Linked DNA regions of Eleftheria terrae. The protein of the gene in region 1 interacts with the protein of each later gene in a pairwise test. Links are inferred from orthologs where the notes say so. Each region holds a gene or a part of one and is shown in the gene's direction. Other genes may lie near its edges. The genes, in order: dnaA, nadE and N7L95_RS16270.

What was found.
Region 2: the proteins of dnaA (region 1) and nadE interact in binary tests that used the Escherichia coli proteins (3 or more experiments, as listed by UniProt). The link is inferred for Eleftheria terrae from one-to-one orthologs.
Region 3: the proteins of dnaA (region 1) and N7L95_RS16270 interact in binary tests that used the Escherichia coli proteins (3 or more experiments, as listed by UniProt). The link is inferred for Eleftheria terrae from one-to-one orthologs.

What each region holds. Positions count from the first base shown.
Region 1 is NZ_CP106951.1:3,484,754-3,494,635, reverse strand. Bases 1-2,915 are described here. They hold dnaA (chromosomal replication initiator protein DnaA), read left to right. Parts: upstream 1-692; coding sequence 693-2,138; downstream 2,139-2,915. Other genes in these bases: rpmH (50S ribosomal protein L34), read right to left, coding at 133-267; N7L95_RS15470 (ribonuclease P protein component), read right to left, coding at 1-72. Outside these bases: dnaN (DNA polymerase III subunit beta), read left to right, coding at 2,949-4,055; gyrB (DNA topoisomerase (ATP-hydrolyzing) subunit B), read left to right, coding at 4,183-6,711; N7L95_RS15445 (thioredoxin domain-containing protein), read right to left, coding at 7,337-7,915; N7L95_RS15440 (GGDEF domain-containing protein), read left to right, coding at 8,062-9,462; N7L95_RS15435 (glutathione S-transferase family protein), read left to right, coding at 9,596-9,882. UniProt on the Escherichia coli protein: Plays an essential in the initiation and regulation of chromosomal replication. Binds in an ATP-dependent fashion to the origin of replication (oriC) to initiate formation of the DNA replication initiation complex once per cell cycle.
Region 2 is NZ_CP106951.1:4,547,663-4,557,521, reverse strand. What follows is about bases 2,492-5,383. They hold nadE (NAD(+) synthase), read left to right. Parts: upstream 2,492-3,457; coding sequence 3,458-4,309; downstream 4,310-5,383. Other genes in these bases: ugpB (sn-glycerol-3-phosphate ABC transporter substrate-binding protein UgpB), read left to right, coding at 4,665-5,383; N7L95_RS20380 (CinA family protein), read left to right, coding at 2,914-3,420; N7L95_RS20385 (amidohydrolase), read left to right, coding at 2,492-2,813. Also shown: N7L95_RS20390 (alpha-1,6-glucosidase domain-containing protein), read left to right, coding at 1-1,387; more of N7L95_RS20385, read left to right, coding at 1,476-2,491; more of ugpB, read left to right, coding at 5,384-5,978; sn-glycerol-3-phosphate ABC transporter permease UgpA, read left to right, coding at 6,128-7,009; sn-glycerol-3-phosphate ABC transporter permease UgpE, read left to right, coding at 7,031-7,885; N7L95_RS20355 (sn-glycerol-3-phosphate import ATP-binding protein UgpC), read left to right, coding at 7,930-8,997; ugpQ (glycerophosphodiester phosphodiesterase), read left to right, coding at 8,994-9,782. UniProt on the Escherichia coli protein: Catalyzes the ATP-dependent amidation of deamido-NAD to form NAD. Uses ammonia as a nitrogen source.
Region 3 is NZ_CP106951.1:3,670,870-3,680,812, reverse strand. What follows is about bases 4,578-7,553. They hold N7L95_RS16270 (phosphoheptose isomerase), read left to right. Parts: upstream 4,578-5,755; coding sequence 5,756-6,352; downstream 6,353-7,553. Other genes in these bases: N7L95_RS16260 (NAD(P)-dependent oxidoreductase), read right to left, coding at 7,121-7,553; N7L95_RS16265 (BON domain-containing protein), read left to right, coding at 6,349-7,017; N7L95_RS16275 (YraN family protein), read left to right, coding at 5,319-5,690; rsmI (16S rRNA (cytidine(1402)-2'-O)-methyltransferase), read right to left, coding at 4,578-5,320. Also shown: N7L95_RS16310 (c-type cytochrome), read right to left, coding at 1-135; N7L95_RS16300 (hypothetical protein), read left to right, coding at 666-905; N7L95_RS16295 (response regulator), read left to right, coding at 1,080-2,426; N7L95_RS16290 (DedA family protein), read right to left, coding at 2,406-3,032; N7L95_RS16285 (septal ring lytic transglycosylase RlpA family protein), read left to right, coding at 3,344-4,393; more of rsmI, read right to left, coding at 4,412-4,577; more of N7L95_RS16260, read right to left, coding at 7,554-8,014; N7L95_RS16255 (PilT/PilU family type 4a pilus ATPase), read right to left, coding at 8,092-9,228; N7L95_RS16250 (cyclic nucleotide-binding domain-containing protein), read right to left, coding at 9,302-9,943. UniProt on the Escherichia coli protein: Required for the timely initiation of chromosomal replication via direct interactions with the DnaA initiator protein.

The sequences.
Region 1 (9,882 bases):
CGAACCGGCAGACAGCGCCCGCTCGAAGTCGGCTTTTTGCTTGAGCCGCCGGATGGCGGCTGCTCGGCTCATGGGCTCGCCGCGCGGCAGCACGAGTAGGCGCCCTGCGTGACGTCGCCCGGCCCGACGGCCTTAGACGGCCAGGCGCTTGCGGCCCTTGGCACGGCGAGCGTTGATGACCTTGCGGCCACCGCGCGTCTTCATGCGGACCAGGAAACCGTGGGTACGGGCGCGGCGAACCTTAGAGGGTTGGTAGGTGCGTTTCATGTTCTCGATTCCTCGTGCGCCCGGCCGCACTCGGCAAGGAGTGGTCAGGGCAAGTAAGCAGGCCCGTCAGGGCTTGAAAGCAAGTCCCCCGGACTTCGCATGCCGCCCGGGAAGCTCAAACTGAAGCCCGCTGTTGGCGGGCTCGGGGTTTCCGAACCCGGCCTGAGCATCCGAAAACCGCAAACATCGCTGCGCGCATCGCTACATGCAACACCCGCAACACGCCTGTGGCCGGACAACACGAAACCCCGAATTCGGGAAACCCTCTATTACAGCAAAATCACCCTTTGCGGTCAACGACTTAGGCGGCAAGGCTCAGTGACGTGCAGGGGTTCACACAGTGAACAGCCTTGTGGATAACTTGCGTGCAACTGTCGTCTGGAGGGTAGAATCGCGCCGCTCCAGAAAAGAGTTTTCCACAATACATGAGCTTCGATCTTTGGCAACGCTGCTGTGAGCGACTCGCGGCGGAGATGCCAGAACAGCAATTCAACACCTGGATCCGCCCCCTGCCCGCCGGCGTCGTCTCGCAGGCAGAGGCGGGGCAGGTGGTGTCCGTGCGCGTCCCCAACCGGTTCAAGTTGGACTGGATCCGCAACCAGTACGCCCCCCGCATCGAGACGGTGCTTGCCGACCTGGCGGGCGAGCCGGTGAAGCTGGAGCTGTCACTGGCACCGCGCGAGGGCATGCCCATCCCGGCGCCCCGTCCGGCCCCCGCCCCCACGGAGATGTACATGATGCCGGGCCGGCCTGCGCCGGGCCATGCCGCCGTGGCGCCGCGGCCGGCGGCGCCCGCCATCGCGCATCCGGTGGCGGCGCCCCAGGTGCCGCCCATCGTGTCGGCGGCTGCCCGCAGCCGCCTGAACACGAGCCTGACCTTCGACACCCTGGTGCCGGGTCGGGCCAACCAGATGGCGCGCACCGCGGCCCTGCATGTGGCCGGGGCGCCCGGCCGCACCTACAACCCGCTGTTCATCTACGGTGGTGTGGGCCTGGGCAAGACCCACCTGATGAACGCGGTGGGCAATGCACTGCTGGCCGACAACCCGAACGCCCGCATCCTTTATCTGCATGCCGAGCAGTTCATCACCGACGTCGTCAAGAACTACCAGCGCAAGACCTTCGATGAGCTGAAGGCCAAGTACCACCAGCTCGACCTGCTGCTGATCGACGACGTGCAGTTCTTCGCCGGCAAGGAGCGGACGCAGGAGGAGTTCTTCAACGCCTTCGAAGCACTGCTGGCCAAGCGGGCGCACATCATCATGACCAGCGACACCTATCCCAAGGGCCTCGCTGACATCGACGAACGCCTGACTTCCCGCTTCGACTCGGGCCTCACCGTGGCCATCGAGCCGCCGGAGCTGGAGATGCGCGTCGCGATCCTGATGAAGAAGGCGGAGGCGGAAGCGGCGGTGATGCCGGAAGACGTCGCCTTCTTCGTCGCCAAGAACGTGCGCGCCAATGTCCGCGAGCTGGAAGGCGCCCTGCGCAAGATCCTGGCTTATTCGCGCTTCTCGCACAAGGAAATCAACATCCAGCTGGCCCGCGAGGCGCTGAAAGACCTGCTGTCGATCCAGAACCGGCAGATCTCGGTGGAGAACATCCAGAAAACGGTGGCCGACTTCTACAAGATCAAGGTCGCCGACATGTACTCCAAGAAGCGGCCGGCCAGCATCGCGCGGCCCCGCCAGATCGCGATGTACCTGGCCAAGGAGCTGACGCAGAAGAGCCTGCCCGAGATCGGCGAGCTGTTCGGCGGCCGCGACCACACCACCGTGCTGCATGCCGTGCGCAAGATCGGCGGCGAGCGCACCAAGAACACCGAACTCAACCAGCAGCTGCACGTGCTTGAGCAAACGCTCAAGGGCTGAGGCCGGCGCGCTCCGGGTGCAACCGCTCGAGCACCCAGGGGCGCCTTCGGTCGAGTGAAAAAGCTGGGGACAAGTGTCGAACAACCGGGGACATGTCCACTGAGAACGCGCCGGGGCAGAAGTTGTTGTCGGTCTGTCCTTGTGCAAACCGGGGCCGGCTGCACAAGGTTGTTATCGTGCTAAAGCGTTGAGCGGACAAGACAAAATAGCGTTGTCCACAAAAAGCGGGCGCCTCTACTAAGACTACCAATCTAAAAAGTTCATACCATTGTGTTGAAAGCATCTCAGGCATCCGGGACGGACTTGGCCTCGCAGCGCCGATGCGCCGCCCGGGCCGCGCACCGCCCGGCCAGCCGGGACACGAGGGAGAACAGGAGACTTGCCGCATCGCCGGCTTGCCCACGCGGGGGGCTTACAGGCTCGCCACGCACCGCAAGGCTGCAGGGGTACCCTACCCCCTTGGAATGTGGTCGGACGCGGCGGCTGAGCTTCTGCCGCGAGCACCCGGAAGGAAGGCGACAGCCTGTCGGCCCGGTGGCCGCCAGAGGGCCGCTGCCCGCCTGGCCGCATCGCATGGCACCGAAGCAGCGCAGGGGTCAAGTGACAAGGTTGGGGACAACTGTCGAACAAGTGAAGAGAAGTCCACAGGCGGGACAGACGCCGCAAAGTTGTTGTCTTTGTACGCACCGGCTGCCCCGGGTGCGCTGCACACGGTTGTCATCAGGCTAGAGCCTTGATCCGGCAAGACAAAATAGCGTTGTCCACAAAAACCCGGCCACCCTACTACGGCTACCAATCTAAGAGGTTCATATGATTGTCTTGAAGGCACCTCAGGAAAAAGTGCTTGGCGCGCTGCAAGCCGTCTCCGGCATCGTGGAGCGGCGGCACACCTTGCCGATCCTGGCCAACGTGCTGATCCGCAAGACCGGTCCCCAGGTGGAGTTCACGACCAGTGACCTCGAGATCCAGGTGCGCACCACGGCCGAGTTCGAAGGCGACGCTGCCAGCTTCAACACCTCCGTCGGCGCCCGCAAGCTGATCGACATCCTGAAGTCGCTGCCGGCCGACCAGACGGTGTCGCTCTCCGCGGCGCAGAACAAGCTGACGCTGCAAGGCGGCAAGAGCCGCTTCACGCTGCAGACGCTGCCGGCCGAGGATTTCCCGCTGGTGCAGGAGGCCGCCGACTTCGGTCCCGCCTTCGGCGTGCCGCAGAAGACCCTGAAGAGCCTGATCGGCCAAGTGCACTTCGCGATGGCAGTGCATGACATCCGCTACTACCTCAACGGCATCTTGTTCGTGGCCGAAGGCCAGCAGCTGACCCTGGTGGCCACCGACGGGCACCGCCTGGCGCTGGCCAGCGCCACGCTGGAAGTGGAGATGCCACGCCAGGAAGTGATCCTGCCGCGCAAGACCGTGCTGGAGCTGCAGCGGTTGCTGAAGGACGAGGACACGCCGATCGAGATGCGCTTTGCCGGCAACCAGGCGAAGTTCAGCTTCAGCGGCATGGAGTTCGTCACCAAGCTGGTGGAGGGCAAGTTCCCCGACTACAACCGGGTGATCCCGAAGAACCACCGCAACAGCGTCATCCTGGGCCGTGCCCCGCTGCTGGCCAGCCTGCAACGCGCTGCCATCCTGACCAGCGAGAAGTTCAAGGGCGTGCGCCTGAACATCGAGCCGGGCCTGCTGCGCATCGCCTCCAGCAATGCCGAGCAGGAAGAGGCCAAGGAGGAGCTGGAGATCGACTACGGCGGCGACACCATCGAGATCGGCTTCAACGTCACCTACCTGGTGGATGCGCTGGCCAACATGAGCCAGGACATGGTGCAGGTGGAGCTGCAGGACGCCAACAGCTCGGCCCTGCTCACCATTCCGGAGCAGGCCGGCTTCAAGTACGTCGTGATGCCGATGCGGATCTGAGTGCCCGGGGGTGGCCGGGCACCGTGAGCAGCCACCCACTTGAGCGGGCCGCCGGCCCGCTTCAGCGTTTTTGCAAGGAGCCAACGTGCCGAAGCGCCTGGCTCCGCCCGATAGAATCGAGTCCCTCATGAGCGATCAAGCCAACGACCACCCCCTGCAAACGGCAGCCCCTGCCCCGGCCGACACCGGTTACGGCGAAGGCAGCATCCAGATCCTCGAGGGCCTGGAGGCCGTGCGCAAACGGCCGGGCATGTACATCGGTGACACCTCCGACGGTACCGGCCTGCACCATCTGGTCTTCGAGGTGGTCGACAACTCGATCGACGAAGCACTGGCAGGCCATTGCGACGACATCGTCGTCACCATCCATACCGACAACTCGATCAGCGTCATCGACAACGGCCGTGGCATCCCCACCGGCGTGAAGATGGACGACAAGCACGAGCCCAAGCGCAGCGCGGCCGAGATCGCACTGACCGAGCTGCACGCGGGCGGCAAGTTCAACCAGAACAGCTACAAGGTGTCGGGTGGCCTGCACGGCGTGGGCGTGAGCTGCGTGAACGCGCTGAGCAAGTGGCTGCGCCTGACGGTGCGCCGCGAAGGCAAGGTGCACTTCATCGAGTTCCGCAAGGGCGTGCCGCAAGACCGAGTGCTGGAGCAGCGCGACGGCTTCGAGGTCAGCCCGATGAAGATCATCGGCGAGACCGAGAAGCGCGGCACGGAGGTGCACTTCCTGCCCGACGACGAGATCTTCACCAACGTCGACTTCCACTACGACGTGCTGGCCAAGCGCCTGCGCGAGCTGAGCTTCCTGAACAACGGCGTGAAGATCCGCCTGGTCGACGAGCGCAACGCGAAGGAAGACAACTTCGCTTTTGCCGGAGGCGTGAAAGGGTTTGTCGACTTCATCAACCAGGGCAAGAAGATCCTGCACCCGAACGTCTTCCATGCCCAGGGCGACAAGGTGAGCGAGCAGAACACCAATGTCGGCGTCGAAGTGGCGATGCAGTGGAACGACGGCTACAGCGAGAACGTGCTGTGCTTCACCAACAACATCCCCCAGCGTGACGGCGGCACCCACCTGACCGGCTTGCGGGCGGCGATGACGCGGGTCATCAACAAGTACATCGAGGACAACGAACTGGCCAAGAAGGCCAAGGTCGAAGTCAGCGGCGACGACATGCGCGAAGGCCTGGCTTGCGTGGTGAGCGTGAAGGTGCCCGAGCCCAAGTTCAGCAGCCAGACCAAGGACAAGCTGGTGTCCAGCGAGGTGCGCGCCCCGGTGGAAGACATCGTGAGCCGCCTGCTGAACGACTGGCTGCTGGAGAACCCGACCGACGCAAAGATCATCTGCGGCAAGATCGTCGAGGCCGCCCGTGCCCGCGAGGCCGCCCGCAAGGCCCGCGAGATGACCCGCCGCAAGGGGGTGCTCGACGGCCTGGGCCTGCCCGGCAAGCTGGCTGACTGCCAGGAGAAGGATCCGGCGCTCTGCGAGATCTACATCGTCGAGGGCGACTCGGCCGGCGGCTCCGCCAAGCAAGGGCGCGACCGCAAGTTCCAGGCGATCCTGCCGCTGCGCGGCAAGATCCTGAACGTCGAGAAGGCGCGCTACGAGAAGCTGCTGAGCAGCAACGAGATCCTGACGCTGATCACCGCTCTGGGCACCGGCATCGGCAAGACCGGCGCGGGCAATGGCAGTGACGACTTCAACCCGGACAAGCTGCGCTACCACCGCATCATCATCATGACCGATGCGGACGTCGACGGCGCCCACATCCGCACGCTGCTGCTGACCTTCTTCTACCGCCAGATGCCGGAACTGGTGGAGCGTGGCCACATCTACATCGCGCAGCCGCCGCTCTACAAGGTGAAGCAGGGCAAGCACGAGCAGTACCTGAAGGACGCCCACGAGCTGGACGGCTTCATGCTGCGCGTGGCGCTGACCGATGCCGAGCTGCACACCGGGGTCAACGGCACCGTGCTGAAGGGCGAGGCGTTCGAATCGCTGGCGCGCAAGTACGTGCTGGCCGAGAACGTCATCGCCCGCCTGGGCAACTGGATGGATGCCGAAGCCCTGCGCGTGCTGGCCAGCGGCACCGAGATCAACCTCGACACGCCGGAGCAGGCCGAGGCCTCCGCGGTGGCGCTCAAGGGCGCGCTGCACGGCGCCGAGGTGGCGGCCGAGCTGGACGCGCGGCTCGACAAGTGGGTGCTGCGCATCAGCCGCAAGCACCACGGCAACATCAAGAGCAGCGTGATCAACGCCGACTTCGTGCATGGGGCCGACTACGAGGTGCTGAGCACGGCCGGCAAGACCTTCAAGGGCCTGCTGGGCGAGGACGCGGTCATCAAGAAGGGCGAAGGCGAGAAGCAGAAGGAACAGAAGGTCCGCGACTTCCGTGAAGCGATGCAGTGGCTGATGGGCCAGGCCGAGAACAGCGTGGGCCGCCAGCGCTACAAGGGCCTGGGCGAGATGAACCCGGAGCAGCTGTGGGAAACCACGATGGATCCGAACGTGCGCCGCCTGCTGCGCGTGCAGATCGAGGATGCCATCGAGGCAGACCGGGTCTTCACGATGCTGATGGGCGACGAGGTGGAGCCGCGCCGGGTGTTCATCGAGAGCAATGCGTTGAGGGCGGCGAACATCGACGTGTGAGGCCGCCGCCGGGTGCGACACCGGCGTTCGCATGGGACGGTTCGGCGTCCTGGCCGCACGTGGCGGCCAGGGCGGCCTGGTCGCTCAAGGGCCGCTTGTGGTGCACGAATACACCCGCCCGGTGTCGCTGTTGCGGCTGGTATCGAGCTTGGGGGCGACAAGGCAGCCACCCGCTTCCGGGGCACAGCCGACCGTTGTCGCGCGGCGTCCTGCCGGGCAGCGCGTCCTGCGCGTCCCCGGATGTTCCTGTGCCGGTGGCCGGGCGGCTGACACGCAGGCCGGGGTGGCCCGGGGTCGAGTCCGGGTACGGACGCGGACGTGCTGCGTTTGACGGGTGAAGGAAGGCCGCGGTCGTCGAGCCGCGCGCATGCTTGCCAGGCACCGAATTGCCAGGCACTGAAGCCCTGCTTCAAGGGCCGACCTGCCCCGCTGGCCGCTTCAGGCCTCTGGCCGTTCGCCGTTCGCCGTTCGCCGGGCAGCCGGGCAGCCGGGCAGCCGGGCAGCCGGGCAGCCGGGCAGCCGGGCGACTTCGCTGCCCTCAGTGCCCGGGTGCCAGGCGCCGCGGAAAGCCGGGCGAGACCGGCTCCAACGGCAAGGGCCTGCGCCGGCCGTGCCGGCCCCGGCGTCACACCCCCACCAGCTGCTGCAACTGTGCGGTCGGCAGCGCGCCCGAGTGGGAGCCGTACTGGCCGGTCGTGGCGTGGCGGAAGTACAGCATGGGCACGCTCTCGGCGCCCAGTTTCTTGAACAGCTCGGTGTTGGCTTCCACCTTGGCGCGGGTCGCCTCGTCGGGCGCGGGTGCGGACAGTGCGGCCCGTTGGGCCACCTGGGCCTCGTGCCGCTCCATCGCCTCGACGGGTTGCGGTGCAGACAGGATGGCTGCTGCCAGCGGCATCGACTGTGCGCCCAGCAATTGCACCGGGATCCATACCATCTTGAGCCGCCCGAGCAAGGGCTTGGATTCCGCCCACAAGGTGGCGCAATGAGGGCATTGCGGGTCGAAGAAGACATAGACCGTGTTGGCCGCCATCGCTTGCCCCACCTGCACGCCGGTAGCGCCGGCGGCCAGCTTGTAGGCCTCTTCAGCCGTGGGTGGGGGCGTGGCGGCCGCGGTCGGCGGCGCATCGCGCTCGGAACAGGCGGTCAGCACAGCGCCGCCCAGCAGGGCGGCAGCGAGGAAGGTTCTGCGTTGGAGTGAGCTCACGATGTGGGTACCGCGAAGGGCTGGCTGGATGGCCGGGCTAGCGCCGGCCGATGAAGGCGCTCACCTTACCTCCAAATGCCGGCGGCGTGGCAGTCCGACGGCCAGGCGCCGCTGCCGGGCCGCCATTCGATGCACGAGCCGCCGTCGTGCCGCTGCGCTGGCCCGTGCACGGCGAGTCGCTGCCGACCCGGCGGCCACCCGTGCCGACCGACGCATCCCGCTCTGTCATCCCTGCCAGCTTCACCCCCCTGGCCGATCCTTCACAATTTGACACCTCGCATTCCCCACCTTACACCACGGTGCGCCTCCCGGACCATCCAACGATTGCCGCCAGGGCCGGGCTGCCAGCACCGCCCGGCATCCCCGTGCTGCCACAGCCAGCGGCTGATGTCGAACGTCGCGCCCGCATCCGCCTGGCCCAGCTGCACCTCTACGTCGACAACCACCTCACCGACAAGTACCTGGCGCCACCGCTTGCGGTGATGGCCGCGGTGCTGCTCACGCGCTGGCTGCCCACCTGGCAGGCGCTGGTCTTCGGCGCCGTGGAGCTGGCGGTGATTGCCGGCTACATCACCTGCTACCACCGCTTTCGCGCCGCCAATGCGACGCCGGCCGAGGAGCGGCGCTGGGCGCGCCGCATCGGCATGGCGCATGGGGCCCACATGCTGGTCTGGTCGTCCGTCGTCGTCTGGGGCTGGGTGCCGACCGATTTCAGCAGCCTGATCTTCACGATGCTGATCCACCTGGGGCTGATCTCGCTGACGGCCGCCATGAGCAATCCGCACCGCGACCTGCTGTTGATGGACATGGCCATCCCCTTCGTGGCCCTGCTGCTGCCGCCGCTGTTCAGCGACGGCGCCTTCAGCCTGGGGCTGGCGCTGCTGGGGCTGTTCTACAGCACCTTGATGCTGTGGGTGGCGCTGAAGATCCACCAGACGACGGCCGAAGCGACCGAGTTGCGACTGCGCAATGAGGAGCTCATCGCCCGGCTCGAGCACCAGGCGGCGCGGGATCCGCTCACTGGCGTGGCGAGCCGCAGCCACCTGCTGGCCACCGGGCATGCCGAGATCCGCCGCGCCAGCCGCCATGGCCATCCGCTGGCCTTGCTGATGCTCGATATCGATCATTTCAAGGCGATCAACGACAGCTGCGGGCACCTCGCCGGCGACCGTGTCATCCAGGCCATCGCCCAGGCCTGCGTGCCGGCCCTGCGCAGTGGCGACTGCCTGGGCCGCCTGGGCGGCGAGGAGTTTGCGGTGGTCCTGCCCGACACCGACCTGGCCGCCGCCATGGCGGTGGCCGAGCGGCTGCGGGAAACGGTGGCGGCCCTGCAGCTTCACCACGAGGAGCGGCGCCTGGCACTGACGGTGAGCATCGGCGTGGCCCTGCTTGAATCACCCGGGGAGGCGCTGTCCCACCTGCTGCACCGGGCAGACACCGCGATGTACCGCGCCAAGGCGGAGGGCCGCAACTGCGTCAAGGCGGCGCCACCCTCCGGCATGGCGCGTCCGGCGTGCCCGGTGGGCGCGCACGCAGTGATGCCCTGAAAGCAGCGGCACGGCGGCGCCCACCGGCCGCCAGCCCGGTGCAGCGGCGGGAGGCGCGTGACATCATGTGGTGCAGGCAGTGAACCGGCATCTGCCGGTTCGCGCCCCACCCTTCGCCACCCGGGAGCCGCCAGTGAAGCTTTACTACAACCCCCAGAGCCGGGCCACCATTGCCAAATGGATGCTCGATGAGTGCCAGGCCGACTACGAGCTGGTGCACATCGACTTCCAGAAACGCGAGCACAAGACGCCGGAGTTCCTGAAGATCAACCCTGCCGGCAAGCTGCCGGCCCTGGTGGATGGTGACGTGCGGGTCTTCGAATGCCCGGCCATCTGCCTCTACCTTGCCGAGAAATACCCAGAGGCCCGCCTGGCGCCCGCGGTCGGCACGCCCGAGCGAGGCCGCTACCTGTCCCTGAT
Region 2 (9,859 bases), 1.1 Mb from region 1 along the record:
CCAGAACGCACGCTCGGTGCTCGACCGCATCGTGCCCGGCTATTACCACCGCCTGGGCGCCCAGGGCGCGGTGGCCGACTCGACCTGCGGCGGCTGCGGCAACACCGCGACCGAGAACACCATGATGGCCAAGCTGATGATCGATTCGGTGCGTACCTGGGCCACCCAGTACCGCATCGACTCGTTCCGCTTCGACCTGATGGGCCACCAGCCGCGGGCGGTGATGGAGAAGCTGAAGGCGGAGGTGCGGGCGGCCACCGGCCGCGACATCCACCTGATCGGTGAAGGCTGGAACTTCGGCGAGGTGGCGGATGGCGCCCGCTTCGTGCAGGCCTCCCAGCTGTCGCTCAACGGCAGCGGCATCGGCACCTTCAGCGACCGGGCGCGCGACCGCATTCGCGGCGGCGGCTGCTGTGACGACGGTACGGCCTTCAAGCGGCAGGGCTGGGTCACCGGCCTCTTCTACGACCCGAACGAGTCGGCCAGCGGCCACACCGTGGAGGAGCTGATGGACCATGCCGACCTCATCCGCCTCGGCCTGGCCGGTTCCCTGCGCAGCTACAGCTTCCAGGCCCGCGACGGCAGCGTGAAGCGGGGCGACCAATTGCGCTACGGCGACGTGCCGGCCGGCTACGCCAGCGCCCCGGACGAGGTGGTGAACTACTACGAGAACCACGACAACCGCACCTTCTGGGACGGACTGGCCGCCAAGCTGCCGAAATCCACCAGCCTGGAGGACCGCGTGCGGGCCCAGGCGCTGGCGGCGGCGCTCAACAGCTTCAGCCAGGGCATCGCCTACTTCCATGCCGGCAGCGACGTGCTGCGCTCGAAGTCGATGGACAGCAACAGCTACAACTCGGGCGACTGGTTCAACCGCCTGGACTGGAGCTACGCCACCAACCACTTCGGCACCGGCCTGCCGCCCAGCGGCGACGAGGCGCTGGCCCGCGAGACGCTCGCACCGGCCCACCTGGCCCGGCTGCGGGCCGGGCGGCCCCAGATCGAGCAGGCCCGCGACATGTTCCGCGACCTGCTGCGCATCCGCGCCAGCAGCGCACTGTTCCGCCTGCGCAGCGCCGCCGAGGTGCAAGCCCGCCTGCGCTTCCACAACACCGGCCCGGCGCAGCAGCCGACCGTCATCGCCGGCCACCTCGACGGCCGCGGCCTGGACGGCGCGGGCTTCGACGACGTGCTGTACCTCATCAACGTCGACAAGGCCACGCATACGCTGACGATCGCGCCCGAGAAGGGCAAGGCCTATGGGCTGCACCCGGTGCACCTCGACGGCGCCGACCGCCGGCCCGCCGAGCAGGCCGCCTACGACGCGGCCACCGGCGCCTTCACGGTGCCGCCGCGCACCGCGCTGGTGTACGTGGTGAAGCGCTGAGACGGGCCCCTGGGGCACACCCTGAGCCGCACCGGGGGCGGCTCGCATAGCATCGCCTGGCCCGCCACGGAAAGAAGGAGTCCAGACGATGTTCGTTGCCATCCGCCCCCTGGCCTTGTGCCTGTTGCTCGCTGCGGCCGGCGCACCGCGGGCCGAGCCAGCCCCCTCGCTGGAGCCGGCCGTGCTGCAACTGCTGGACGAGCGCATCGCTGCCGCCACGCCGCACCTGGTCGAGTGGCGTCGCGACATCCATGCCCATCCCGAGCTGTCGGGCCAGGAGCAGCGCACCGCCCGGCTGGTGGCGGCCCACCTGCGCCGGCTCGGCCTGGAGGTGCAGACCGGCATCGGCGGCACCGGCGTGGTGGGCACGCTGCGGGGCGAGCTGCCCGGCAAGACGGTGGCCCTGCGGGCCGACATGGACGCCCTGCCGCTGCAGGAAGCCACCGGCCTGCCTTTTGCCTCCCGCGCCACCGGCATGCACCAGGGCCAGGCGACGCCGGTGATGCACGCCTGCGGGCACGACGGCCACACCGCCATCCTGATGGGCGTGGCCGAGGTGCTGGCTGGCCTGAAAGCCCGCCTGCCCGGCACCGTGCGCTTCATCTTCCAGCCTGCCGAGGAAGGCCAGCCCGACGGCGCGGACAGCGCGCCCGGGCGCAGCTGGGGCGCCAAGGCCATGGTGGAGCAAGGCGCGCTGAAGGACGTGCAGGCCATCTTCGGCCTGCACCTCACGGCCAACCTGCCGCTGCACACGGTGGGCTACCGCAGCGGCCCGCTGATGGCGGGCTCCGACGGCCTGCGTATCGTGGTCAACGGCCGCGGCACCCACGGCTCGGCGCCGTGGACCGGGGTGGACCCGGTGCTCGCCGCGGCCCAGATCGTCACCGGCCTGCAGGCGGTGGTCAGCCGCCAGCTCAACATCACCCAGGAGCCGGCGGTGCTGACCATCGCGTCCATCCACGGCGGCAACCGCAACAACATCATCCCCGACTCGGTGGAGATGCTGGGCACGCTGCGCACCTTCGACGAAGGGATGCGGGCAGATGCCAAGCAGCGCATCACGACGACCGCCGAGTCCATCGCCGCCGCCAGCGGCGCGCGGGCCAGCGTGAGCTTCAGCCCCACCGCCTACAGCGTGACGAGCAACCCGCCGGCCCTCGTCGACGCGATGCTGCCGGCCTTGACCCTGGCTGCGCGAGGCCGGTTGACGACGGTGCCCAAGATCAGCGGGTCGGAGGACTTCTCCGAGTTCCAGAAGGTGGTGCCGGGCTTCTTCTTCGTGCTGGGCGCCACGCCGGCCGGCAAGGAAGCGGCGAGCGCGCCGGCCAACCATTCGCCGGCCTTCGACTTCAACGAAGAGGCCCTGCCGACCGGCGTGCGCCTGCTGTCGGTGCTGGCGCTGGACTTCCTGCAGCGGCAGAGGTGAGGCGGGCCGGCATCGCCCCGTGTCGGTGTTTGGCCGATGGCGCGGCCGCCGCGTCGCGGCGAAGCTCGGCGATAGCACGAACCCGCTCCAGGAGGACCTCATGCCCCATCCGCTCGATGACGTCGTCGGCTTCATGAAAGCGCAGGAACTCCGGCTGGTGACCGCCGAGTCCTGCACCGCCGGCCTGATCGCCGCCACCCTGGCTGACGTGCCCGGCGCCGGCGCCCTGCTCGAGAGCGCCTACGTTGTGTATTCGCCCGAAGCCAAGCAGCGTTGCCTGGGCGTGCGGCCAGAGACCATCGAGCACCACAACCTCACCAGCGAGGAAGTGGCCCGCGAGATGGCCTGCGGCGCGCTGCGCCAGAGCCCGGCCAACGTGGCGATTGCCAACACCGGCGTGGCCGACGCGGTGGACGACGACATACCGGCCGGCACCCAGTGCTTCGCCTGGGCGTTCCGCGACGAGAATGTGCCGGACAAGCTGCGCGTTTTCTCGGAAACTCGCAGGTTCGACGGCAGCCGCAACGAGGTTCGCCAGCGCAGTGCCGAATACGCACTGCAGCGGCTGCCCTTCCATCACGGCCAAGCCGCCGGCCGGGCCGGCTGAGCGGCGGCCCTTGCCCACCTCACTCCAGGGAGAACCCATGTCTTCAGAGGCCAGCCCCCCGCAAGCCCCCGCACCCCACGTGCGCCAGGCCGAGATCGCCCGAGCGCTGGAAGTCGCCCCGACCTTCGATCCGGCACAGGAGATCGAGCGGCGGGTCGCCTTCCTGGCCGACTACACCCGCCAGGCGCGCGCCCGCGCGCTGGTGCTGGGCATCAGCGGCGGTGTGGATTCGACGGTCGCGGCACTGCTCGCGCAACGCGCCGTCGAGCGCTTGCGCAGCGAGGGCCACGAGGCCCGCTTCATCGCCATGCGGCTGCCCTATGGCGAGCAGCGCGACGAAGCCGACGCCCAGCGTGCGCTGAAAGTGATCGGGCCCGACGAGACGCTGACCGTCAACATCAAGGCGGCGGTCGACGGCATGGCGCAGGCGCTACGCGAGGCCGGCGTGACCTACCGCGACGCGGCGCACGAGGACTTCGTGGTCGGCAACGTCAAGGCACGCCAGCGCATGATCGCGCAGTACGCGGTGGCCGGCGCGCGGGGCGGCCTCGTGATCGGCACCGACCAAGCCGCCGAAGCCTTGATGGGCTTCTTCACCAAGCACGGCGACGGTGCCGCTGACCTGACCCCGCTGACCGGCCTCAACAAGCGCCGTGTGCGCGCCCTGGGGCAGGCGATGGGCGCGCCCGACGAGCTGGTCTACAAGGTGCCGACCGCCGACCTGGAGTCGCTCTCGCCGCTGAAGCCGGACGAGGCCGCCTTCGGCGTCACCTACGAGCAGATCGATGACTTCCTCGAAGGCAAGCCGGTCTCGCACGAGGCCGAGCTGATCATCCTGCGCACCTACGATGCGAGCGCGCACAAGCGCGCGCTGCCGGCCACTCCCTAAGCCGGGGCGTCCCCGGGGTGCCACCCGGGCCAGCGGCATCGCCGGCCAGCTGCTGGACAGTGCGCCTGCCGCACATCACCGGCAGGCAGGCGGTGCAGGGCGTCGCGACCCGGGTCGCCGGCCACCGCTGCGCCAGGGGGCTCGAATGCCGGCAAGCCGGCGCCAAGGCCGGCATCCCCGGGGAAGGGGCGGTGCTTCCGCGCCGCCGGCACCGGATCGCCACTGGGGCTAACCCGCTTGCCAGCCGGCAGCGATCCGTCAATAAACGGCGCTGTCATGAACCGCCCCTACCCTGTGCGGTTCATTCATCGACCAGGGGGCCTCAGCGGCCCCGCGTTGTGCTGGAGCCGTACCGATGAGATGCAAAGCCGCCCTGTGGGCGACCGCCCTGGCCGGGGCCCTGACCTCGGCCCCCGCCGTTGCGCAGACCGAGATCCAGTGGTGGCACTCGATGGGCGGAGCGCTCGGCGAATGGGTGAACGACCTGGCCCGGCAGTTCAACGAAAGCCAGCGCGACTACCGCATCGTGCCCACCTTCAAGGGCAGCTACGACGAGGCGATGACCGCGGCCGTGGCCGCCTTCCGGGCCGGCAATGCGCCGCATGTGCTGCAGGTCTTCGAGGTGGGCACCGCGACGATGATGTCTGCCAAGGGCGCCATCAAGCCGGTGGCCGACGTGATGAAGGAAGCCGGCCAGCCCTTCGATGTCACCGCCTACGTGCCTGCGGTGGCCGGCTACTACGCGGCGGCCGACGGCCGCCTGCTCAGCTTCCCGTTCAACAGCTCGACCACCGTCTTCCACTACAACAAGGACGCCTTCAAGGCCGCCGGCCTGGACCCCGCCCAGCCACCCCGCAGCTGGCCCGAGGTGGCGCTGGCCGCGGCCAAGCTGAAGGCGGCCGGCCACAAGTGCCCCTTCACGACCAGCTGGATCAGCTGGACCCAGCTGGAAAGCTTCTCGACCTGGCACAACACCGAGTTCGCCACGCTGCGCAACGGCTTTGGCGGCACCGCGGCCCGGCTGAGCTTCAACTCTCCGCTGCACGTGCGGCATTTCGAGAACCTGGCCAACATGGCCAAGCAGGGCCTGTTCGTCTACAAGGGGCGCGGCAATGCGGCCGACGCCACCTTTGTCTCCGGCGAGTGCGCGATGATGACCGGCTCCTCGGGCCTCTACGGCAACATCAAGCGCAATGCCAAGTTCTCGGCGGGCATCGGCACCCTGCCCTACTATCCGGACGTACCCGGCGCGCCCCAGAACACCGTGATCGGCGGCGCCAGCCTGTGGGTGATGGCCGGCAAGAAGCCGCAGGAATACCAGGGCGTGGCGCGCTTCTTTGCCTTCCTGTCGCGGCCCGAGGTCGCGGCCGCCAGCCACCAGCGCACCGGCTACCTGCCGGTCACGACGGCGGCCTTCCAGCTGACCGAGAAGGCCGGCTTCTATGCGCAGAACCCGGGCACCGACGTGGCGGTGGCCCAGATGATCCGCAAGACCACCGACAAGTCGCGCGGCATCCGGCTCGGCAACTTCGCGCAGATCCGCACCATCCTTGACGAGGAAACCGAGCAGCTGTGGGCCGGCCGCAAGTCGGCCAAGGAAGCGCTGGACAGCGCCGTCAAGCGCGGCAACGAACAGCTGCAGCGCTTCGAGCAGGCGAACCGGCGTTGAAGGCGTGGGCACCGGCCGCCTCGCTCGGGCGAGCCGGCCGGACTGCCCGCTGCCTCGCCCGCTTCCCTTTGGCAGGCAAGGCCAAGCGCGCCGGGCCGCCGGGGATGACGATATAAGGACCCACACGACCCCGCCTCACCGCAAGACCGATGGAAAAACGTGTCCGGTTCCGATCCAGGTGGCTGCCCTGGGCGCTGATCGCGCCGCAGATGGCGGTCGTGCTGGTGTTCTTCTTCTGGCCGGCGGCCCAGGCGCTCTACCAGAGCGTGCTGTCGCAGGACGCCTTCGGCCTGTCGGTGGAATACGTCGGCGCGGCCAATTTCGAGCGGCTGTTCGCCGACGAGGGCTACCTGCAGTCCTTCAAGACGACCGCGCTGTTCTCGCTGCTGGTGGCGGTCTGCGGCCTCGCCTTCGCACTGCTGCTGGCGGTGCTGGCCGACCGGGTGGTGCGCGGCGCCGCGGTGTACAAGACCTTGCTGATCTGGCCCTATGCGGTGGCGCCGGCGGTGGCCGGGGTGCTGTGGATGTTCCTGTTCGCGCCCTCCATCGGCGTGGTCAGCCATGCCCTGGGGCAGCTGGGCATCCAGTGGAACCACCTGCTCGATGCCGGCGACGCGATGGCGCTGATCGTCATCGCTGCGGTGTGGAAGCAGATCTCCTACAACTTCCTGTTCTTCCTGGCCGGGCTGCAGTCCATCCCGCGCTCGCTGATCGAGGCGGCCGCCATCGACGGCGCACGGCCCTGGCGGCGCTTCTGGACCATCGTGTTCCCGCTGCTGTCGCCCACCACTTTTTTCCTGCTGGTGATCAATGTGGTGTATGCCTTCTTCGACACCTTCGCCATCGTCGATGCAGCCACCCAGGGCGGGCCCGGCAAGGACACCGCCATCCTGGTCTACAAGCTCTACCACGACGGCTTCAAGGCGATGGACATGGGCGGCTCGGCGGCACAGTCGGTCATCCTGATGCTGATCGTCGTCGTGCTCACGGTGCTGCAGTTCCGCTATGTCGAGCGCAGGGTGCAGTACTGACGATGAGGGAGACACGCTGCCATGGTTGAACGCCGGCCGGTCCTGACGGCGCTGTCGCACCTGGTCCTGGTGCTGGGGGTGCTGATCGTCGCCTTTCCGGTGTGGGTGACCTTCGTCGCCTCCACCCACAGCGCCGAGCAGATCGCCCAGAGCCGGCCGCTGTCGCTGCTGCCGGGCACGCATTTCCTCGACACCTATGCCCGGGCACTGTTCGGCGGCATGGGCGAGTACGGCGGCATGAAGGCGCCGGTGGGCCGCATGATGTGGGTCAGCTTCGTCAGCGCGATGATCATCGCGGTGGGCAAGATCACGATCTCGCTGCTCTCTGCCTTCGCGGTGGTGTACTTCCGCTTTCCGCTGCGGCAGCTGTGCTTCTGGATGATCTTCGTCACGCTGATGCTGCCGGTGGAGGTGCGCATCGGCCCCACCTACGAGGTGGTGAGCCAGCTGCACCTGCTCAACAGCTACGCGGGCCTGACGGTGCCGCTGATCGCGTCGGCCACCGCGACCTTCCTGTTCCGGCAGTTCTTCCTGACCGTGCCGGACGAGCTGGTGGAAGCCGCCCGCATCGACGGTGCCGGGCCGATGCGCTTCTTCAAGGACGTGCTGCTGCCGCTGTCGCGCACCTCCATCGCCGCGCTGTTCGTGATCCAGTTCATCTACGGCTGGAACCAGTACCTGTGGCCGCTGCTGGTCACCACCACCGAGGACATGACCCCGGTGGTGATGGGCATCAAGCGCCTGGTGGCCGGCGAGGCCTACACCGAATGGAACGTGGTGATGGCCACCGCCCTGCTGGCCATGCTGCCGCCGGCGCTGGTGGTGCTGCTGATGCAGAAGTGGTTCGTCAAGGGCTTGGTGGATTCCGAAAAATAGACGCAGCCGGCCCGGCCGGCGCACCAGGAAGGTACTCATCCAGGATGGCATCCCTCTCGATACGCAAGGTCGTCAAGCGCTACGGCTCGGGCCCGCGGGCGGCGCAGGTGATCCACGGCGTCAGTGCCGAGATCGCCGACGGCGAGTTCATCGTGATCGTCGGCCCGTCGGGTTGCGGCAAGTCCACGCTGCTGCGCATGGTGGCCGGCCTGGAGGAAGTGAGCGAAGGCGAGATCGCGATCGGCCCCCGGGTGGTCAACCAGCTGGAGCCCTCCGAGCGCGACATCGCCATGGTGTTCCAGAACTATGCGCTCTACCCGCACATGAGCGTCTACGACAACATGGCCTACGGGCTCAAGATCCAGGGCCTGCCGCGCGACGCCATCCGCCAGCGGGTGGAGAAGGCGGCGGCCATCCTGGAGCTGGGCGCGCTGCTGCAGCGCAAGCCGCGCGAGCTCTCCGGCGGGCAGCGCCAGCGGGTGGCGATGGGGCGGGCCATCGTGCGCCAGCCGCAGGTCTTCCTGTTCGACGAACCCCTGTCGAACCTGGACGCCAAGCTGCGGGTGCAGACCCGGCTGGAAATCCAGAAGCTGCACCGCGAGCTGGGCATCACCTCGCTGTTCGTGACCCACGACCAGGTCGAGGCGATGACGCTTGCGCAGCGCATGATCGTGATGAACGCCGGCCGCATCGAGCAGATCGGCACCCCCGAGGCGGTGTATGCCAGCCCGGCCACCACCTTCGTGGCCAGCTTCATCGGCTCGCCGCCGATGAATTTGATCGAGGGACATCCCGAGGGCCTGTTCTTCATGGCCGGCGGCGAGCGCCTGGCCCTGCCCGCCGGCACCGAGCTGCCGCTGGCCGGTGCCACCCTGGGCGTGCGGCCCGAGCACCTGGCGGTGGGCGACAGCGGCTGGCCAGTGACCGTCGAGATGGTGGAAGTCCTGGGCGCCGAGCGGCTGCTGTACGTGAAGCTGGGCAGCACCTCGCTGGTGGTGCGCACCGACGACGCCCAGCTGCGCCCGCAGGTCGGCGACCGCCTGCATGTGCGGCCACACGCCGGCAAGCTGCACTGGTTCCATCCCACCACCCACCAGCGGCTGGACGCATGAACGACACCGTTGCGCCAATGGCCATCGACTGGCCCTACCCCTTCTGGCTGGCCCATCGGGGCGCCGGCCGGCTGGCACCCGAGAACACCCTGGCTGCCTTCCGGCACGGGGCGTCCTTTGGCTGGCGCATGTTCGAATGCGATGTGAAGCTCAGTGCCGACGGCCAGCTGTTTCTGCTGCACGACAGCACCCTGGAGCGCACCACCGACGGCCGCGGCATCGCCGGCGAGCAGCCCTGGCCGGCGCTGAGCCGGCTGGATGCCGGCGGCTGGCACAGCCGGCAATTCGCGGGGGAGCCGTTGCCGACCCTGGACGCCATTGCACGCTATGTGCTGCGCAACGGCTTCCACCTGAACGTCGAGATCAAGCCAACACCCGGCACCGAGCGGGCCACCGGCGCGGCCGTGGCGCAGCGCTGCGCCGCGCTGTGGCGCGAGCAGCACCGGCCAGCGCCGGCCAGCCTGCCCTTGCTGACCTCCTTCCAGCCCGACGCCTTGCAGGCGGCCCTTGACACCGAGCCCACGCTGCCCCGCGGCCTCTTGCTCGACCACTGGCGCGAAGGCTGGCTGGCCGAGGCAGCGACACTGCGTTGCGCCGCGGTGGTGGCCCACTGCGCGATGCTCGACGCCGCGGCCATCGCCCAGATCCATGCCGAAGGCATGCGGGTGCTGAGCTACACGGTGAACGACCCGGGCGAGGCCGAGCGGCTGCTGGCCGCCGGGATCGACGGGCTGATCACCGACGCGGTGGACCGGTTCTCGCCAGCAGGCGGCATTTCAGGCTGAGAGAAGCGGACGGGAAGCGCATCGAAGACGCCGGCAGCCCAGGGTTGCTGCGGGGACGGCGTGGTTCTCGGGCAGCC
Region 3 (9,943 bases), 180 kb from region 1 along the record:
GGTGACGAGCAGGAAGATGCCGACGATGGGAACCAGGAACGAGAAGATGACCGCAACGATCAATTGCTTGGGCGTCTTGATCGGGCCCTCGTGCGGGCCGTCGTGTTCGTCGTGGGCGTTGTGTTTGTCGCTCATGGGCTCAAATCCTCGACTGCGGGAGCGTATGTTGGTGGGGCGGGCATCCGCGCTGCAAAACCTCGGGATTATACGGGCCGCCCTCTGGCAGCCGGATAGGGTGCACCGCCGTCGCGCCCGTGACACGTCGAGGGCGCCGACTTGCCCGTTGCAACGACAAAGTGCGGTTGCGTCATGCACAAACCACTTTAGCGGTTAAGATATGCGTCTTTGCGCCCGTAGCTCAGTGGATAGAGTATTGGCCTCCGAAGCCAAGGGTCGCTGGTTCGATCCCAGCCGGGCGCGCCACCTTCTTGCCAGACGCCCTCGTCGTCTGCACAACGCCGCCCCTGTCGGTTGATCACAGGCGGCCGGCCTGAACGGTGCCGCTTGCCGCGCCCTTCCGCCTTTCCCGCTGTTCGCACGCTGCGCAGCGCCGGCACACCGTCGCCTTGCGCGGCGACGCCCTCGTGTCAGCGCTTGGCCTACAGCCAGCAGCTTGCGCCGGTGGGACACTGCGCCACCTTTTTTGACCTCCCGGCGCTTTCTCGATGGCTTACACGACTCCCCGCAAACGCCTTTTTGGCCGCTGGCTGACCCTGCAGGCCGGCCGCACTGACGGAGTCGGCGCCCTGGCGCAGTTCGCACGCGAGGACCAGTGGTCGTCGGAAGTCGATGACGGCCTGCAGCACTGGATCTGCCATCTGCAGCTGAGCCGCGCACCGCAACACCTGCAGGAAGCTGCCCGGCTCGCGTGGAGCGAATACAGCCGGCGCGGCGGCCTGGACTGAGGCGCCTGCGCCCGGCTGCATCATCACCCGACCCCGCCCGACGGCCGTGGCGCCCAGCGCGCGCCGGCGTCCCGGCCACAGCACAGGTATGTCACTTGCTTTGGTTGCCGGGAAGCAGGCCCACCCGGCCGCCCGGCGCACCGGGCCCCCTAGCCGGCCCTCCAGAGAACCTCCATGCCAGCGGATGCCAACTCCCCTGTCGACCTGAGCGAAATGCTGACCCGCGTGGGCCGCGACCACCTGTCCAGGGCGCTGTCACGCCAGGTGCAGTTCTTCTTCGACTATGAAGGCGACTGGCCCCAGACCGAGGCGGCCGATGCCGCCCTGGTGCAGCGGGTGGCGCACTACCTGGTGGGCCGGGCGATCGACGCGGCGCGGCAGGGCAGCGTGTTCTTCTCTGTGCAGGGCGATCGCCGCGCGCCAGACCGCTTGCGGCTGCAGCTGCAGGTGGCGGCCGCCGGCTCGGGCCTGCAGGCTGACAGCTCGTTCTTCTCCGCCCTGGCAGCGCCCGGCCAGGCGCCTCAAGGGCCGGCCGAGATCGACGGCCTGTGGCAGGTGCGTGAAGCCTGCGACGCCTTGCAGGGGCACCTGCAGGTCGATCGATTGCCCGGCGAAGGCCTGCTGGTCCGTGCCGACTTCCACCTCGACTGCCAGCCCGGGAATGGCCCGCATGAGCCGCGCGACCCGCCCGACGCCCGGGGCGCGGAGGCCTGGCTCATCGGCCAGCCACCGGTCGTCTATGAATCGCTCGCCCGCCGGCTGCAACGGCTGGGCTGGCATGTGCGCGTGCTCGGCACGGTGGATGACGCCTGCGACGCACTGAACGCACCGCAGCCGGAGCCGGCGCCCGCCCTGGCGCTGGGCTGTCCGATGTTCGGCGTGACGGCGGCGGATTTCACCCGCCTGCGTCGCCACCTGGGCCCCGGCACCGCCATGGTGTTTTCGCCGCTGCAGGAAGACACCGATGCGGCTGCGGCGATGCCGGGCGACGTCCTCACCTTGCCACTGCCGCTCAGCCCCGGTCAGCTGGTGGGGCTGACGCGGCATGCCGCACGGCCGGCAGCGCCGGCGCCCCACGAGCGCGCCGGGAGCGGCTCCGCCGAGAGCCGCCCGCGCCTGCTGGTGGCCGACGACAACGAGGTCAACCAGCACCTGTTCTGCGAGATGCTGAAGGTGCTGGGCTACGAGGTCGAGGTGGTGGATGACGGCCAGGCCGCGGTGGACCGTTGCCAGGCATGTCCCCCGGACGGCGTGTTGATGGACGTGATGATGCCCCGTCTCTCGGGCCTGGATGCGACGCGGGAACTGCGGCGCCGCCAGGCCGCTGGCCAGCTGCGGCACTTCCCCATCATTGCCGCCACCGCGCTCGTGACCGAAGCCGACCAGCAGGCCTGCCGCGATGCCGGGATGGACGCCTACCTGAGCAAGCCGATGGACCTCGCCGCGCTGGCGCGGGAGGTCCATCGCCATGTGCCGCTGCCTGGCAGGGAATCGACGTGCTCACCCCCGGCCAGCGTTTGAGCCGGCAGCACCCCGGCGGCGCAGGCGCAGCACCCGGACGAGGTAGGTGAGCAGCAGGACCGCCAACACCGCCTTGGCCACCGGATCGAGCCAGCCGGCAACCGCCTCGAACTGGCTTTCCAGCAGGTAGCCGGCCGCCGTGAGCAGGCTGGTCCAGAGCAGCGAGCCCAGCAGCGACCAGGCCAGGAAGGCCCGACATGGCAGCGCCGCCAGCCCGGCCGGCACCGCCACCAGCGTGCGCACCCCCGGCACCATGCGCCCCAGCACCAGCACCGCCGCGCCATGGCGCTGAAACCATGCCTCGGCCCGGTCCAGGTCCTCGGCGGACACCGCCAGCCAGCGGCCATGGCGCTCGGCCAGGCGCCGCAGGCGCTCGCTGCCCAGGCGGCGGCCGGCCAGGTACCAGGGCAGCGCCCCCAGCAAAGAGCCGAGCGTGCCACTGGCCACCACCCCCGCCAGGCCGAGGTCGCCGCGGGCAGCGGCAAAGCCGGCGAACGGCATGATCAGCTCGGACGGCAGCGGCGGGAACAGGTTCTCGGCGCACATCAGCAGCAGCACCGCCAAGTAGCCATGTTCGGTGATGACCTGGATGATCCACTCAAGCATCGGCGGTCCTCCGTGGCCACGCGGGGCGGCCGCAAGCAGGGCTGGGCACGGTTGCACTCCTTTCCGTTGTTGACCGCCGGCTTGCAGCAGTTGCCGTTCCCAGGGTGCCGGCGCCCCGGACGGGCACTGCCGCTGCTGGCCGTAAAGAAGGTTGCGGAACGTTCGACGGCCGCCCGCACGCCGCCGGCAGCCTGCCTGGCGCACTGCCTCGCGCCACGCCAGGGCGGCCAGGCGGCAATCGTTCACAAGCGCTGACGCGCTGGCCGGGCGGTGGCTGGAATGCGCTGCGCCGGCTCGTTTACGCTCGCGCCATGTCTGATTCGCCTGTTTTCCCGCCGCGCCGGCTGTGCCGGCTCGCCTCCGCACTGGCGGCGGCCACCCTGCTCGCCCTGGTCGGCTGCGCTTCCGGCCCCGGCCCGTCGAAGCGGCCGGCCAGTGCGCCGGGTGCCGACGGCCCCGGCGACAACGTCCCGCCCGGCCTGGCCAACCTGCCGGATGCCGAGCCCCGCGTCGAGCCGCTGGCCCGCGCCGCGAACCGCCCCTACAGCGTGGCCGGACGCGACTATGTCCCGGTGGTCGAGGACCGGCCCTACCGCGAGCGAGGCATCGCCTCCTGGTACGGCCGCAAGTTCCACGGCCGCCGCACCTCCAGCGGCGAGGTCTACGACATGTACGCGATGTCGGCCGCCCACCCGACCTTGCCGATACCCAGCTATGCGCGGGTGCGGCATGTGGCCTCCGGACGCGAGGTGGTGGTCCGCATCAACGACCGCGGCCCCTTCCACAGCAAGCGCATCATCGATGTCAGCTACGCGGCCGCGCTGAAGCTCGGTTTCCTGAAACGTGGCAGTGCCGAAGTGGAGGTGGAGCGCCTCACGCACGGCGAGATCCGTGCCGGCACCTGGCGCCGCGAGGCCCCGCCGGATGCGACCACGGTCGCCCGCAGCGAGCCGGTCGCGGCCGATCCACCGGCGCCTCCCCCGGCGGAGCCGCCCGCGGCCGCTCCGCCCGTAGCGCCCGCGGCCGCACCGGCCCCCCAGGCTGCGGCCGTGGTGGAGAACGCAACGCCCGCCCCCGTGGTGGCGAGTGCCACCACGACGGGCCCGGGACCGGGCGAAGCCGCGCCGACGGGCTTCTGGGTGCAGCTGGGGGTGTTCCGGCAACGCTCGGGTGCCGAGAGCTTCCATCGCCGCGTCAGCGGCGAACTGGACTGGCTCAAGCCGGTCCTGGGCATCTTCGAGGACACCGCGCTGTTCCGGCTGCAAGCCGGCCCGTACCCGACACGCGCCGAAGCCGCCAGCACCGCCCTGCGGCTGCAGGACGCCTTGAAGCTGGTGCCGATGGTGGTCGAGCGGCGTTGAGGCGTCAGCCGCCCTGGCTCAATCGCCCGCCTGCTGGCGCAGCGCCAGCGCGCGCTCGTAGAGGGCATTGCGCGGCGCGCCGGTGAGTTGCGCCGCCAGCGCCACGGCCTGCTTCAGCGGCAAGGCCTCGACCAGCGCGACCAGCACCGGCTCGGCCTGGGCCAGCGCATCGGCGGCCGGCGCATCCTGCGCATGCAGCACCAGCACGAACTCGCCGCGGCGCCGGTTGGCATCCTCGGCGAGCCAGGCGGGCAGTGCGCTGGCGAGCAGGGTATCGACCTGCTCGAACTGCTTGGTCAGCTCGCGGCACACCGTCAGCCGGCGCTCGCCGCAGGCGGCCGCCAGTGCGCGGGCCAGGGCTTCGATGCGGTGCGGCGCCTCGAACAGCACCTGTGCCTCAACACGCCCCGCCACGGCCTGCAGGGCCTGCTCGAGCTCGCGGGCCTTGCTTGGCAGGAAGCCGACGAAGCAGAAGCCGCCCGGCTGCGGGTCGCCGGCCACGCACAGCGCCGCGGTGGCGCTGCTGACGCCGGGCACCGGCACCGCGCGGTAGCCGCCGGCACGCGCGGCTGCGACCAGGCGCGCGCCGGGGTCCGACACGGCCGGCGTGCCGGCGTCGCTGACGTAGGCCACCCGCTCCCCGGCCGCCAGGCGCGCAAGCACCGCCTGGGCCGCCTCGCGTTCGTTGTGCTCATGCACCGCGAGCAGGGGCCGCTCCAGGCCGTAGTGGCGCAGCAGGGCGGCGGTGTGGCGGGTGTCTTCGCAGGCCACCGCATCACACAGGCCTAGCACATGCAGGGCGCGCAGCGTGATGTCGGCCAGGTTGCCGATCGGGGTGGCGACCACGTAGAGCGCGCCGGAGGGATACTGCTGCGCGCCGGCGGCCTGTGCGGCAGCCTGCAGCAACAAGGACGATGAGGCCTCGATGGTCACGACGGATCAACGCTCGGGTGAGAGGGGGGAGGATCGCGCGCTGGCCTTCTTGCAGCGGGCGGGCTTGACGCTGGTGCAGCGCAATTATCGCGTTGCCGGCGGCCCCGGCCGCCCGGCCGGCGAAGTGGACCTGATCCTGCGCAGCGGCGACGGCACGCTGGTGTTCGTCGAGGTGCGGCAGCGGCGCAATGCCCGCCATGGCGGGGCCGCCGCCAGCGTCGGGCCGGCCAAGCAGCGCCGCCTGGTGCTGGCGGCCCGCCATTTCCTGTTGCGGCTGCCGGCGCCACCGCCCTGCCGCTTCGACGTGGTGGCCATCGACGGCGAGCGGCTCCAGTGGTTGCAGGCCGCCTTCATGGCCGAGTGATCCCGCCGCGCCGGAACCGCCGCGCAGCGCGGGAGTCACTCACGGGTGACTTATCATCGGCAGCCATGCTCGAACAACGCATCCAACAACAGTTTTTCGAAAGCGCCGACCTCAAATACCAGTCGGCCGACCTGCTCGCGCGCCCCATCGCGGACGCGACGCAGGCCGTGCTGGGCTGCCTGACCGCCGGCGGCAAGGTGCTGATTTGCGGCAACGGCGGTTCGGCCAGCGATGCACAGCACTTCGCGGCCGAATTCGTCGGGCGCTTCGAGCGGGAGCGGCCCGGCCTGCCGGCCATCGCGCTGACCACCGACACCTCGATCCTGACGGCGGTCGGCAACGACTATGACTTCGGACAGGTGTTCTCCAAGCAGGTGCAGGCCCTCGGCCAGCCCGGCGACGTGCTGTTCGCGCTGTCGACCAGCGGCAATTCCGCCAACGTGCTGGCCGCCGTGCAGGCGGCGCACGACAAGGAGATGACGGTGGTGGCCCTGACCGGCCGCGGCGGCGGCCGCATGAAGGAATTGCTGGCCGAGACCGACGTGCACATCTGCGTGCCGCACGAGCGCACCGCCCGCATCCAGGAAGTCCACATCCTGGCGCTGCACTGTCTGTGCGACGCCATCGACACCCAATTGCTCGGAGAGCAGGACCACGCATGACGATCGATGTTTTCAAGCGGCCCCTTCTGGTCGGCCTGGCCGCGGCCTCCCTGCTGACCGCCCTGCCCGGCTGCGCCCCCCTGCTGGTCGGCGGTGCGATGGTGGGCGGCGTGATGCTGGCGATCGACCGCCGCACCTCGGGCACCCAGATCGAAGACCAGGCGATCGAGCTGAAGGCGGTCAACCGCATCCGCGAGGCGATGGGCGAGCGTGTCCATATCAACGCCAACAGCTACAACCGCATGGTGCTGCTCACCGGCGAGGCGCCCACCGAGCAGGACCGCCAGGCCATCGAGCAGGCGGTCTCCGGCATCGAGAACGTGCGCTCCATCGTCAACGAGATCGCGGTGACCGCCAAGAGCTCGCTCAGCTCGCGCTCCAGCGACGTGATCCTGGCCGGCAAGGTGAAGGCCACCTTCGTTGACGCGCGCGACCTGCAGGCCAATGCCTTCAAGGTGGTGACCGAGCGCGGCACTGTCTACCTGATGGGCCGCGTCACCGAACGCGAAGCCGCCCGCGCCTCCGACCTGGCACGCAGTGTCGGCGGCGTGATGAAGGTGGTGAAGGTCTTCGAGACCATCAGCGAAGACGAGCTGGCCGGCATCGTGAAGCGCACCTCGCCCAACGCCGGCAACGGCTCGACCCAGGGCGGCACCGCGCAATAGGCGGTCGCGCCCAGCGCGGCGCGCCCAAAAAAAAGGCTCCCCCGGGAGCCTTTTTGCCGTCTGGCGGTGCTGCACCGGGGAAGGGGCGGCCGCTGCAGGGGGGTCAGCGCAGGCGCCGGACCAGGCTGGAGGTGTCCCAGCGGCCGCCGCCCTGGGCCTGCACCTCGGCATAGAACTGGTCCACCAGGGCCGTCACCGGCAGGCGCGCGCCGTTGCGGCGGGCCTCGTCCAGGCACAGGCCCAGGTCCTTGCGCATCCAGTCCACCGCAAAGCCGAAGTCGAAGCGGTCCTGCACCATCGTCGGGCCACGATGGTCGAGCTGCCAGCTCTGGGCGGCCCCCTTGCCGATGACGGCCAGCACCGCCTCCATGTCCAGCCCGGCCTTCTGGCCGAAGGCCACCGCCTCGCTCAGGCCCTGCAGCAGGCCGGCGATGCAGATCTGGTTGACCATCTTCGCCAGCTGGCCGGCGCCGCTCTCGCCCAGCAGGGTGACCGCCTTGGCAAAGGCCATCGCGACCGGCTGCATGCGGGCAAAGGCCGCCGCGTCGCCGCCGCACATCACGGTCAGCACGCCGTTGACGGCACCCAGATTGCCGCCGGAGACGGGCGCGTCGATGAACTGCAGGCCACGCGAGACCGCCAGGCCGCTCAGCTCGCGTGCCACGTCGGCGGAGGCGGTGGTGTGGTCGACGAACACCGCTCCCTCCGACATGCCGGCGAAAGCGCCCTGCTCGCCCAGCACGACGCTGCGCAGGTCGTCGTCATTGCCGACGCAGGCAAACACCAGGTCGGCGCCGCGCGCCGCCTCGGCCGGTGTCGCCGCCAGGCGGCCACCGTACTGCTGCACCCATTGCTCGGCCTTGGCCGCGCTGCGGTTGTAGACCGTCACCTGGTGGCCCGCCTGGGCCAGGTGGCCGGCCATCGGGTGGCCCATCACCCCCAGGCCGAGGAAGGCGACACGGTGGGGCGCGATGGGGTCGTAGCTCTTCTTGTTCATGGCAGTCCTTGGAACGAGGGGGCCGGCCCCGGGGCCACCGGGGCCCGGGGTGCGGCGGCGGCAGGGGAAGCGGCCGCTCAGACGATGGTCAGGTGCTCGGTGCCGGCCGCCAGGTCGGAGCTGCGGGCGCGGTTGCTGTTGAGCTTGATCTGCAGGCGCAGGTCGTTGACCGAGTCGGCATTGCGCAGCGCGTCCTCGTAGGTGACGGCATTGCCTTCGTAGAGGTCGAACAGCGACTGGTCGAAGGTCTGCATGCCCAGCTCGCGGCTCTTCTTCATGATCTCCTTGATCTCGGCGACCTCGCCCTTGAAGATCAGCTCGGAGATCAGCGGCGTGTTGAGCATGATCTCGACCGCGGCCACCCGGCCCTTGCCCTCCTGGCGCGGCAGCAGCCGCTGCGAGATCATGGACTTGAGGTTGAGCGACAAGTCCATCAGCAGCTGCGCGCGCCGCTCCTCCGGGAAGAAGTTGATGATGCGGTCGAGCGCCTGGTTGGCGCTGTTGGCGTGCAGCGTGGCCATGCACAGGTGGCCGGTCTCGGCGAAGGCCACCGCGTGCTCCATCGTCTCGCGGTCGCGGATCTCGCCCATCAGGATCACGTCGGGCGCCTGGCGCAGCGTGTTCTTCAGGGCCTGGCCCCAGCCGTCGGTGTCCAGGCCCACCTCGCGCTGGGTGACGATGCAGTTCTTGTGCGGATGCACGAACTCCACCGGGTCCTCGATGGTGATGATGTGGCCGTAGGAGTTCTCGTTGCGGTAGTCCACCATCGCCGCCAGCGTGGTCGACTTGCCCGAGCCGGTGGCGCCCACCAGGATGACCAGGCCGCGCTTGGTCATCGTGATTTCCTTGAGCACCTGGGGCAGGCCCATGGTGTCGATGTCGGGCAGCGTCTGCGGGATCACCCGCATCACCAGGCCCACATGGCCCTGCTGCACGAAGGCGTTGACGCGGAAGCGCCCGATGCCTTGCGGCGCCACCGCGAAGTTGCACTCCTTGGTGCGCTCGAACTCGGCCGCCTGCTTGTCGTTCATGATGGAACGCGCCAGGGCCAGCGTGTGCTGCCCGGTCAGCGGCTGCGGCGACACCTTGGTCACGCGCCCGTCCACCTTGATGGCCGGCGGAAATTCGGCGGTCAGGAAGAGGTCGGACCCGTTGCGGCTGACCATCAGTCGCAGCAGGTCGTTGATGAATTTGGAAGCCTGGTCTCTTTCCATGCGTCGGTCCGGTTGAAGGAGAGCGAGAGCGGAGAGGATCTCGAGAAGAACTGTAAGCGAAGCGCCGCGCTGCTCAGCCGCGCGAAAGCACCGCGCTGAGCCGCGCACTCACCTGCCGCAGGCGCAACGACAGGCGGCGCGCCAGCGAGGCGAGCAGCGCCAGCCCGAGGCGCGGCTCCTGCATGATCATGGCGTCGAGCCCCTGGGCATCGACCACCGCCAGCACGCAGGGCGTCAGCGTGGTGCAGGCCGAGAAGCGCGAGCCGGCGTCCAGCAGCGACATCTCGCCCAGCATGTCGCCCGGGCGCGCCTCGGCCAGCCGCACGCGGCCGCCCCAGGGCTGCACGCGGTCCACGGCCAGGGTGCCGGCCAGCACGATGAGCATGTAGTCGCCCTGCTCGTCCTGGCCGATCACTTCCTGGCCGGCGTCGATCTCGACAAAGTCGAGGTAGGTGCTCATGCGCACCAGCTCCTCGCTGCCGAGGGCGGCGACATAGCGGTCCACCCCCCACAGCGCGGCAAAGCGCTCGGCACCGTCGGTGCGGTCGTGCGCCCGGGCACCGATCTGCTGGGCACGGCTCTGCCAGCTGGTGAGCGCCTGGCTGTCGTCCAGGCGCTCCTGGAAGATGGTGGAGAAGAAGCCGGTGTCCTCGTCGGCCGCCGGCTCCGCGTCCGCGCCGGGTGCCTGCCGTGGCCTGGAGGGGTCGCTGGGTCG